3 linked regions of the Shimia isoporae genome follow. The protein of the gene in region 1 binds, or shares a complex with, the protein of each later gene. Links are inferred from orthologs where the notes say so. Each region holds a gene or a part of one and is shown on either strand. Other genes may lie near its edges.

Region 1 (2,945 bases):
GTGCAATTCATCGCCGGCAAGGACAGCACACAGGAAGAGTTCTTCCACACGTTCAACGCGCTCGTGGACCAGAACAAACAGATCATCATTTCCGCCGACCGTGCACCAGGCGAGATCAAAGATCTCGAAGAGCGCATCAAGAGCCGTTTGCAATGCGGTCTAGTCGTGGATTTACATCCGACTGACTATGAGCTCCGCCTTGGCATCCTGCAGTCAAAAGTTGACAGCTACCGCGCTCAGTACCCGGATCTGCAATTGGCCGACGGCGTGCTGGAATTCCTTGCTCACCGCATCTCTACCAATGTGCGTGTCCTCGAGGGCGCCCTTACCCGCCTCTTTGCGTTCGCCTCGCTCGTGGGACGTGAAATCACAATGGAACTCACACAGGACTGTCTCTCGGACGTGTTGCGCGCATCCGAGCGCAAGATCTCGGTCGAGGAGATCCAGCGCAAGGTCGCCGAGCATTACAATATCCGTCTGTCGGACATGATCGGTCCCAAGCGCGTGCGTACTTTTGCCCGCCCACGCCAGATCGCTATGTATCTCTGTAAACAGCTAACCTCGCGCAGCCTGCCCGAGATCGGACGCCGCTTTGGCGGCCGCGACCACACCACGGTGATGCACGGTGTGAAACGCGTTGAGGAGCTTCGCACACAGGACGCGCAGATCAGCGACGATCTGGAACTTCTGCGTCGTGCGCTCGAGGCCTGAGCGACCTGCTTTCACCGATTTCGTGATCAAAACGCCGCGTCCTTCGGGATGCGGCGTTCTATATTTGGTCCACAACCTTGACGCCTCTCCCGAAGTGGCAGACAAAGGCAAAAAAGCTTGCGCCGAAAGGGGAAACCGCTAGTGTCTCCCTCCCGGCAATCGAGAGGACGATGGGATGAAAATCAGTATCGAACGCAGCGTACTGCTCAAGGCGGTAAGCCAGGCGCAGTCGGTTGTGGAACGCCGCAACACCATTCCAATTCTGGCGAACGTCCTGATCGAAGCCGAAGGCGACACAGCCCAATTCCGCGCCACAGACCTTGATATCGAAGTCGTGGACAAGGCCGCTGCGATGGTCGAACGTCCCGGTGCAACCACTGTTGCAGCCACCACTCTGCATGAAATCGTACGTAAGTTGCCGGACGGCGCTCTGGTGACCCTGACTGATGATGGCGCATCCGGGCGCCTCACTGTCGAAGCGGGTCGTTCGAACTTCTCTCTCGCCACTCTGCCCCGCGAAGACTTCCCGGTGATGGCGACCTCCGAATACTCGTCGAACTTTTCGGCGCCGGCACCGGTACTGCGCCGCCTGTTCGACAAATCCAAATTTGCGATCTCTACCGAAGAGACGCGCTATTACCTCAACGGCGTGTACATGCACATCGCCGACAGCGAGGGCGGCAAGGCTCTGCGCTGTGTCGCAACCGACGGCCACCGCCTGGCTCGCATCGACGCCGACCTGCCAGACGGCGCCGCGGAAATGCCCGGCGTGATTGTGCCTCGCAAAACCGTAGGCGAGTTGCGCAAGCTGTTGGACGATGACGATATGGAAATCGCGGTATCGGTCAGCGAAACCAAGGTCCGCTTTGCCACCCCGAACATCACGCTGACCTCCAAAGTGATCGATGGCACCTTCCCCGACTACACGCGCGTTATTCCGCAGGGCAACACCCGCAAATTGGAAGTGGACGCCTCTGAGTTCGCGCAGGCGGTGGACCGTGTGGCAACCGTATCCTCGGAGCGCTCCCGCGCGGTAAAACTGCAGCTGGATGAAGACCGTCTGGTGCTTTCGGTGAATTCGCCCGACAGCGGTGCTGCCGAGGAAGAACTCGCGGTGGCCTATGGCGACGAGCGCCTCGAAATCGGCTTCAACGCAAAATACCTTCTCGAGATCGCCTCACAGGTGGACCGTGAGAACGCTGTCTTCATGTTCAATTCCGCAGGCGACCCGACCTTGATGCGCGAAGGCAATGACACCTCCGCCGTTTACGTTGTCATGCCGATGCGCGTGTGATCGACGCCCTAAGTTTTGCATTCAATAGCCCGGTCGAAAGACCGGGCCACGCGCGAGCCGTACAATGACTCTCGCCTTGAGCCGCCTCACCCTTAGCCATTTTCGCTCTCACAAAAAGGGCACGCTGGAAACGGATGGCCGACCAGTGGCCATCTTCGGACCCAATGGCGCGGGCAAGACAAATATTCTGGAGGCGGTCTCCCTATTTTCACCCGGACGGGGCCTGCGCAGGGCCAGCGCCGAGGACATGACCCGCCGGCCCGAAGCTATTGGGTGGAAACTCGCAGGACATCTGAGTACCAATGGCCAGACCTACGAAGTCGACATCCGCTCTGAAAACGGCAGCGCGCGGCAAATCCAGATCGATGGTAAGGCCGCACCGCAGACGCAACTCGCGCGTATTGCGCGGGTGCTCTGGCTCATCCCGTCCATGGACCGGCTGTGGATCGAGGGCGCCGAAGGCCGCCGCCGGTTTCTGGATCGTACGACGCTCAGCTTTTTCCCCGAACATGCTGAAGCATCTTTGTCCTATGAAAAGGCCATGCGGGAACGTAACCGGCTTTTGAAAGACCAGGTCACCGACGCGCATTGGTACGCCGCTCTTGAAAAACAAATGGCCGAAAGCGGCGCCCAAATCCACGAGGCGCGCTCTCAGGCTCTTTCCCGATTGTCAGAAGCCCAGAAGCAGGCTGAAACAGCCTTTCCGGTGGCGGAACTCGATCTGATGCAATCGGAGGGCACGATGCCTGACTCCGCAGAAGACCTGCGCGAAGCATTCGCCGAGAGTCGGTTCCGCGACATCGCCGCCGGCCGCACGCTGGTTGGCCCGCACCGTTCTGATCTGAAAGGTGCCTACGCCGCCAAGGGTGTCCCGGCCAAGGACTGTTCCACCGGCGAACAAAAAGCTCTGCTTGTCAGCCTAATTCTCGCCAATGCACGC
Region 2 (3,876 bases), on another replicon or contig:
GCGCAAATCAAGCAAATTGAGGCACGCACCCTGGTTATCGCGATGTGTGGCAGCGTCTTCATGGGCGTCGCGGGCGTCGCCGCTGCCGTACTTTCAAACTCCACCGCGATCCTGATGGATGGCATGTTCTCTCTGATCGGTTTCACATCCGCTCTGATCGGTCGCAAAATCAGTCTCAACGCTGGCGCCGCGCCCGACCGATTTCGCCCGCTCGGCTACGCTGCGGACGAGGCGGTTTTCGTAACCTTCCGGTCGTTGTCGCTGATCGGCCTGATTCTTTTCGCGGCCGGATCTGCAGGGATGAATATTGCTAACTATCTCTCTGGTGAGCCTGTCGCCGAGTTGCACTACGCACCCATGTTCGTCTACTTCGTCGTTGTTGGGGCGACGTGTTTTGGACTTTGGGCCCTTCATCACAGGACGTGGAAGAGAACAGGCAAAAACAGCGAAATCCTGCGCCTTGAATCCAAAGCAGCGGCCGTGGATGGCGCGCTTACATTTGGCACATTTGCCGGTCTCGGAATCATCTTCCTTCTCGGAGACGGTGTCTTAGCGCCTATCGCACCCATCGGCGACAGCATTGTGGTTATTGTTTTATGTGCAGGATCAATCTGGCAAATCTGGCGGGAAATGTTGGGCGGGGTTGGCGAGCTTCTCGGCGTCACAGCGCGACCAGATGTGATTGCCAAGGTGCGTCGTGCAATCCGTGACAGAATGGAGGCTGCGCCGGGTGAGATGACGGACCTGTCCGTGGTGAAACTCGGGCGGACCTATCTTGTCAGTGTTTACTGCAATCCCAGACAAGCCATCACCGCACAGGAAATCGACGCTTTGAACATTGCGCTGATTGCTGATGTCAAAAAGGTGCTTCCCAATTCTGATGTGATGCTTTGTATCTCCGAGTTTCCGCGCAGCTGGCCGGACGGCATGGTGCCTGACTGATTCCAAGAAGGCATCACCGCATCGAGCGACCCTTCAGGATGGCGTCAGAGCCGAACCGCTTGCGAATTTCGTCGGTCGCCCGCTCGGCTTTCGCCCGTTGCTCTGCCCTCGGATCCAGCAAGTCGCCAGACAGGTCGGCCTGTTCTGATGGTACGAGGTCGGCAAGCCCTACGCCCAAAAGACGATAAGGGCCTTCATCACCCACCTGATCAAATAGTCCCCTCGCTGTCCGGTAAAGTGTGTCCGCCATCTGTGTCGCATCGCGAAGGCTCACGCGACGGCTGATCGAACTGTGGTTCGCCCGCTTGAGTTTAAGCGTCACTACACGTCCGGCGAGGTCCTTGGCCTTGGCTCTGTCTGAAACTTTTTCGGCCATTCGCCAAATATGCCCGTCCAGAACATCCGTGTTGGCCGTATCCTCGAAAAAGGTGGTTTCGTTGCTGATGCTCTTCATTGGTGTGCTTGATGAAACCCGACGTTTGTCCATCCCTCTGGCGAGGTGCCACAATCGGTAGCCCATATTGCCGAACCGCGCGATAAGGTCTTCCTGCTCCCAGCGAAGCAGGTCGGTAAACGTCCTGATCCCTGCGCGTTCGAGACTTTCTTGCGCGACGGGGCCGATCCCCCAAATCAACCGAACAGGCTTATCGCGCAAGAAGTCCTCTGTTTCTGCGGCGCCGATCACGGAAAACCCGCGTGGCTTGTCCAGATCGCTGGCGACCTTTGCCAAGAACTTGTTGTGACTCAGCCCGATGGAACCCGTGATCCCCAGTTCATCCTTCATGCGCTTCACCAATTGGGCCAGCATGACCGCAGGGGGTACACCATGCAGGCGCTCGGTTCCCGTTAAGTCCATAAAGGCTTCATCCAGTGACAACGGTTCGATCACAGGCGTCATTTCGTCCATCATCTTGCGGATGTCGCGACTAATTTCGGCGTACACCGACATGCGCGGTTTGATGACCACCGCGTCAGGGCATAGTTTAAGGGCCTGAAACATTGGCATCGCAGACCGAACGCCTCGAATTCTCGCCACATAGCAGGCTGTGGAAACCACCCCTCTTTTTCCGCCACCGATTATGACGGGTTTATCGATCAGCTCAGGGTTATCTCTCTTCTCGACACTGGCGTAAAATGCATCACAATCCATATGTGCAATGGAGAGAGAAAAAAGCTCGGGGTGACTGGTAACGCGCATGCTGCCGCAGGCCGGACAGCGTGGTCCGGTTTCCAAAGTCTTAAGACAGTCGCGGCAGAGTGACGGCATCGGAGCGATCTTTGGTGATTGAGCAATGAGTATAACAGCTGCGGCCTGGACCGACAGATCGTTTCGCGGAACAAAGCTCATGCTGTTTGCGGGCGGAAAGCTCGTCACTCTGCTGCGCGACAACAACCCGTCCATCCCGTGGCCAAATTATTGGGATTTTCCCGGTGGTGGACGAGAAGGCGGCGAAAACGCAGTAGAATGTACACTGCGGGAAACCCGTGAAGAAGTGGGTATTGAACTGACCCCGTCGGCGCTTGAGTGGGCGAAGCTTTACCATCGCGAGAATCACTTCACATGGTTTTTCGCTGCAACGCTGCCGGCGGCAAGCATCTCGGCCATCCATCTGGGAGAAGAAGGACAAAGTTGGCGATTGATGACGCCTCGAGAATACCTGACGCATTCTCGCGGCATCCCCCATTTCCAAACCCGGCTGGCGGACTATCTGGCTGCCTGATCAGCGGTTGGGTTGTTTTGCCTGTACCGAAGACATCTCCGCCACAATAGCTTGCGCAGCAGCGCGGGGGTCCGGAGATCTCCACACCGGACGACCGACTACAATATGGTCCACGCCGTCGGCTACAGCGTTGGCGGGTGTCGCGACGCGTTTCTGATCGCCAAGATCGGCTCCGGCAGGGCGCACCCCGGGGGTCACAATCAAACGTCCTTCACTCTCTGGCAGCGCACGAATCAAAGCAGCCTCTTGCGGCGAGGCGATAACGCCGTCTGCACCAGCATTGAATGCATTGCCCGCACGTTCGATCACCAGATCTTTTACATCGCCGTCCTTTATCAGGCATCCGTCCAGATCGTTGCGGTCCAACGACGTCAGAATGGTCACACCCAAAATCTTCAGGTTGCTACCCGCTGCGCCTTCTTTGGCGGCTTTCACCACATGCGGATCGCCATGCACGGTAAGGAAATCCAGGTCAAACTGGGCCAGTCCACGAACTGCGGCTTCGACTGTCGCGCCAATATCGAAGAGCTTCATATCAAGGAAGATTTTCTTCCCGTGTTCATCCTTCAACTCATTGGCCAAAGCCAGCCCACCACCTGTCAGCATCCCGAGGCCAATTTTGTAGAAAGACACCGCATCGCCAATCGTTTCGGCCAGCTTCAATCCCTCCAGGGCGTTGGGTACATCTAAGGCGACGATCAGGCGGTCATCTGCGGTCATTGGAAAACTCCGTTGCTGGCGCTGGGGAAACTTGACGGTTCAATACTGTCGGCAAGTCTCGCTCGCAACCCTCAGCGGTTTCCATACAGCCACTCCATGTCGGGCTTCTCGGTGCAATACCAGTGAACCCAGATATAGCAATGTTGGAAAAAGGCCACGACCAGAGCGTTCCAGCTGTCGAACACCAGTGCAATCCCCCACATACCGAGAAACGCGAGGCCGTACATTGCGTTGCTGGTGAACTTGAACGCGCCTTCGCTGACCATTGGCATCCTGACAATTTCATCCCGGAAGTGGTCACCTCCGACTGCGCGGCGAATTGTGAAATACTTGAATACGGAATGCATGACCCACCCAGCAAGACCGATGAACGCCACGCCAACCAACCATTCGGCCCATCGAGGTTCGTTCAAGGAAGTATCGTCGGCCCACCCAGTCAGGATCACGGTTACCGGTCTGGCGACAAGCAGCGGTAGAAAAATTCGCGTCCAGA
Region 3 (3,896 bases), on another replicon or contig:
CCTTTGAAACAAAGGCCCGAGCCGCCTATGTCGTAGATCAAACAACCGGCACTGTTCTTCTGGCGAAAAACGCTGACGATGCCATCCCGCCCGCGTCCATGTCCAAATTGATGACGTTGTACATGGCGTTCGAAGCGGTCCGCGACGGTCGTCTGTCAATGCAGGAAACCTTACCCGTCAGCCAGCACGCCATGAGCTACGGCGGCTCAACCATGTTTCTGGACACCACCGACCGCGTGACGGTCTCCGACCTTCTGCGCGGTATCATCGTTTTGTCAGGCAACGACGCGTGTGCCGTGATAGCCGAAACGCTTAGCCCCGACGGCACCGAGGCTGGCTTTGCTCGCCTGATGACCCGCCGGGCCCGCCAACTTGGCATGACCAATTCGACCTTCGCCAACTCCAACGGCTGGCCTGCACCGGGCCACGTCATGTCGATGCGCGACCTTGCGCTGCTCGCGAACCATCTGATCACCGAGTTTCCGGAATTTTACCCCATGTTCGCGGAAACCGAGTTTGCGTTTGACGGCCGCGCGCCATCAAACACCCGCAACCGCAACCCGTTGCTGAAGCTCGATATCGGGGCAGATGGCTTGAAAACCGGCCACACACAGGAAGCAGGCTACGGACTTGTCGGGTCCGCAAAACAAGGCAACCGTCGTGTCATCTTCGCCATTTCGGGCCTGTCCAGCGAAAAGGAACGCGCCGAAGTTTCAGAACAAATTGTGAGCTGGGCTTTCCGCCAGTTCTCCGAAACCACGTTAGCGCGGGAAGGCCAGCGGATTGCCGAAGCCAATGTCTGGATGGGCAAAGACCAGCGGGTGGGTCTCGTACCGGCTAAGGACATCGATGTGCTTCTCCCTGTTCTGGCGCAAGGCAAAGTCAAAGGCGAAGTCATTTACAACGGTCCGCTTGAGGCCCCTATCGCCAAGGGCGATCAACTGGCGGAGCTTGTCCTGATGCCAGAGGATCTACCGCAGATGCGCATTCCCCTGGTGGCAGAAGCTGATGTAGCCGAAGGCGGCTTTGGTGTGCGCGTCAGCACCGCCATGAGCACTCTTTTTACCCAATTTACCGCGTCTGAGACCGGCACAGAGGCCAGCCAGTGACGACAAACACCGTAACCGGCGGACACTTCATCACCTTTGAGGGCATCGACGGATCGGGTAAGTCCACCCAGGCGCGCATGCTTGCAGATCACCTGATCGCCGAGGGGCATGAGGTTGTGTTGACCCGCGAACCTGGCGGCTCCAAAGGGGCCGAGGAAATCCGTGCTCTGGTGCTTGAGGGCGATCCCGACCGTTGGTCCGCCGAGACAGAGATCCTTTTATTTACTGCCGCGCGGCGGGACCACCTTGAACGCACCATCCTGCCGGCTCTCGCTGCGGGAAAAATTGTCATCTGCGACCGTTTCGCCGACAGCACACGCATGTATCAGGGATTGTCGCGCGGCGATCTCCGCAACGTCGTAGACCAATTGCACGATCTGATGATCGGCCGCGAACCTGACCTCACCATTTTGATCGACATGGACCCTGCCGAGGGGCTGTCCCGTGCCAAATCCCGTCAAACCGCAGAGGAGCGTTTCGAGGATTTCGGTCAGGCGCTTCAAGACCAGATGCGTTCTGGCTTCCTTGCCTTGTCTCGCGAGTACGCTGACCGCTTTCGTGTGCTGAATGGCGCCGGCACCCCGGAGGAAGTGGCAACTCGTGTCATGGAAGCCCTGGCGGAGCACTTGTCGTGAGTGATGAAACCACGCCAGAACCCGATCGGGTTCCCGGAGCCCCGCACCCACGCGAAACTGATCAGCTTTTCGGACAATCCCAAGCCGAGATGAATTTTCTGACAGCGGTTAATTCAGGCCGTTTGCATCATGGGTGGTTGCTTACGGGACCACAGGGTGTCGGCAAGGCTACAATGGCGTGGCGGATTGCCCGTTTCCTCCTAACCCAGCCAGTTGAGGATGGCGGCGGACTGTTCGGTGAGCCTCAACCCCATGACAGCCTGTCAATCGACCCGGATCACCCTGTTGCGCACCGTATTATAGCTCTCTCCGAACCGGGGCTGTTCCTTTTGCGTCGCGGCTTCGCTGGCAGCACAGACAGCGCTCGGGAGAAATCGCGGCAAGAGGGCAAGTTTGCGGCGGACATCCGAGTCAACGAAGTCCGGGAAATGGCATCCTTTCTGCACATGTCAGCGACCGACGGTGGGCGCCGTGTGGTGATTGTCGACAGCGCTGATGAGATGAACGTCAACGCCGCAAACGCGCTCCTCAAAATGTTGGAGGAGCCACCAGACCGCACAACGATGTTGCTGATTTCACATCAACCCTCCCGGCTCCTGCCAACCATTCGGTCTCGTTGTCGCGAGTTGCGGTTCCATCCGTTGTCGCCGGAAGACATGCATGCTGCGATGGAACAAGCAGGCCACGCCGCCGATGAAACCCCTGCGCTTGCAGAATTGTCCGCAGGGTCAGTCGGAGAAGCGTTGCGCATCACCCAACTGGGTGGTCTGTCAATTTATCAGGAACTGGCCGCGCTCTTTGCTTCTATGCCCCAGTTTGACCGGCAACGTGCCCTAAAGCTCGCCGAAGGCGCTGCTGCCCGCGGTGCTGACGCGCATTTTGACCTGCTCCTGACGTTGCTGGACGTCTTTGTATCCCGAATTGCCCGCACCGGTGCGTTGGGCACGCCTCCTGTTACCGAAATAGTTCAAGGCGAAGCCGAACTCTTGATGCGCCTGTCGCCGGATGCACACAAAGCGCGCGCCTGGGCCAATCTGGCGCAGGAAATCACGGACCGCACACGTCATGGTAAAGCGGTCAACCTTGACCCTGCCGCCTTGGTGCTTGATACGGTTTTCAAGATTCAGAAAACCGCCAGCGCCTAGGCGCTGCCTGAGGGCACCATGACAGACTACCCGCAGATCACTGACAGCCACTGCCATCTCGACTTCCCCGATTTTGACGGCAAACTGGACGAATTCATCGCACGCGCCGCAGACTTCGGCGTCACCCGTATGGTCACGATCTGCACACGGCTAAAAAACGAACCGAGTGTGCGTGCTATCGCGGAAACCTACGACCCGGTTTTTTATGCTGCTGGCACCCATCCGATGAGTGCCGCTGATGAACCGCTCGCCACGGTGGACGAATTGGTAGCACTTGCGCAGCACCCCAAGTTTGTTGGCATTGGCGAAACAGGGCTGGACTACCACTACACGGCCGACAGCAAGGAAATCCAGCAGACCTCGTTGCGCGTACATTGTGAGGCCGCCCGCGAAACCGGGCTTCCGCTGATCATCCATAGCCGCGATGCAGACGACGACATGACTGCGATACTCACAGACGAATTCAACAAGGGCGCCTACTCTTGCGTAATGCACTGCTACAGCTCCGGTCCGGAACTGGCCCGCAATATGCTGGATCTCGGCTTTTACCTGTCAATGTCTGGTATTGCCGCCTTCCCCCGCTCGCAGGAGGTCCGCGACATCTTTGCAAGCGCACCGGTCGACCGCGTCCTGGTCGAAACCGATGCGCCCTACTTGGCACCACCGCCGTACCGCGGCAAACGCAACGAACCTTCATACGTTGAAAAAACCGCGCGTGTCGGCGCGGAAGTCTTCGGTATGGAGTATGCCGACTTCGCCGTCCAGACACAGGCCAACTTCGACCGCCTGTTCTCAAAGGCCAAGCTGAAAGCGGCCGCCGCATGAGCGCAAAACTGACCTTCACGATCCTCGGCTGCGGCAGTTCGGGCGGCGTTCCACGGCTTGGCGGCCATTGGGGGGACTGTGATCCTGACAACCCGAAAAACCGTCGCCGCCGCTGCTCAATGCTGATCGAGCGCACGACCGATGAAGGCACAACCACCGTTTTGGTGGATACCTCCCCGGAC

Evidence for each region. Proteins that work in one complex are often made in the same cells at the same time.
Region 2: the proteins of dnaN (region 1) and BXY66_RS18250 are in contact, whole or in part, in a solved structure (PDB 1OK7), measured with the Escherichia coli proteins. The link is inferred for Shimia isoporae from one-to-one orthologs.
Region 3: the proteins of dnaN (region 1) and BXY66_RS01390 are in contact, whole or in part, in a cryo-EM structure (PDB 8GIZ), measured with the Escherichia coli proteins. The link is inferred for Shimia isoporae from one-to-one orthologs.

What each region holds. Positions count from the first base shown.
Region 1 is NZ_SMGR01000002.1:458,447-461,391, forward strand. It holds dnaN (DNA polymerase III subunit beta), read left to right. Parts: upstream 1-886; coding sequence 887-2,005; downstream 2,006-2,945. Other genes in the region: dnaA (chromosomal replication initiator protein DnaA), read left to right, coding at 1-711; recF (DNA replication/repair protein RecF), read left to right, coding at 2,070-2,945. UniProt on the Escherichia coli protein: Confers DNA tethering and processivity to DNA polymerases and other proteins. Acts as a clamp, forming a ring around DNA (a reaction catalyzed by the clamp-loading complex) which diffuses in an ATP-independent manner freely and bidirectionally along dsDNA.
Region 2 is NZ_SMGR01000004.1:274,327-278,202, forward strand. The notes cover bases 83-3,061. They hold BXY66_RS18250 (DNA polymerase IV), read right to left. Parts: upstream 2,210-3,061; coding sequence 956-2,209; downstream 83-955. Other genes in these bases: BXY66_RS18245 (cation efflux transmembrane domain-containing protein), read left to right, coding at 83-942; BXY66_RS18255 (NUDIX hydrolase), read left to right, coding at 2,235-2,663; pyrF (orotidine-5'-phosphate decarboxylase), read right to left, coding at 2,664-3,061. Also shown: more of BXY66_RS18245, read left to right, coding at 1-82; more of pyrF, read right to left, coding at 3,062-3,383; BXY66_RS18265 (methyltransferase), read right to left, coding at 3,455-3,876. UniProt on the Escherichia coli protein: Poorly processive, error-prone DNA polymerase involved in translesion repair and untargeted mutagenesis. Copies undamaged DNA at stalled replication forks, which arise in vivo from mismatched or misaligned primer ends.
Region 3 is NZ_SMGR01000001.1:271,487-275,382, reverse strand. The notes cover bases 816-3,814. They hold BXY66_RS01390 (DNA polymerase III subunit delta'), read left to right. Parts: upstream 816-1,740; coding sequence 1,741-2,889; downstream 2,890-3,814. Other genes in these bases: BXY66_RS01380 (MBL fold metallo-hydrolase), read left to right, coding at 3,711-3,814; BXY66_RS01385 (TatD family hydrolase), read left to right, coding at 2,908-3,714; tmk (dTMP kinase), read left to right, coding at 1,106-1,744; BXY66_RS01400 (D-alanyl-D-alanine carboxypeptidase family protein), read left to right, coding at 816-1,109. Also shown: more of BXY66_RS01400, read left to right, coding at 1-815; more of BXY66_RS01380, read left to right, coding at 3,815-3,896. UniProt on the Escherichia coli protein: Part of the beta sliding clamp loading complex, which hydrolyzes ATP to load the beta clamp onto primed DNA to form the DNA replication pre-initiation complex.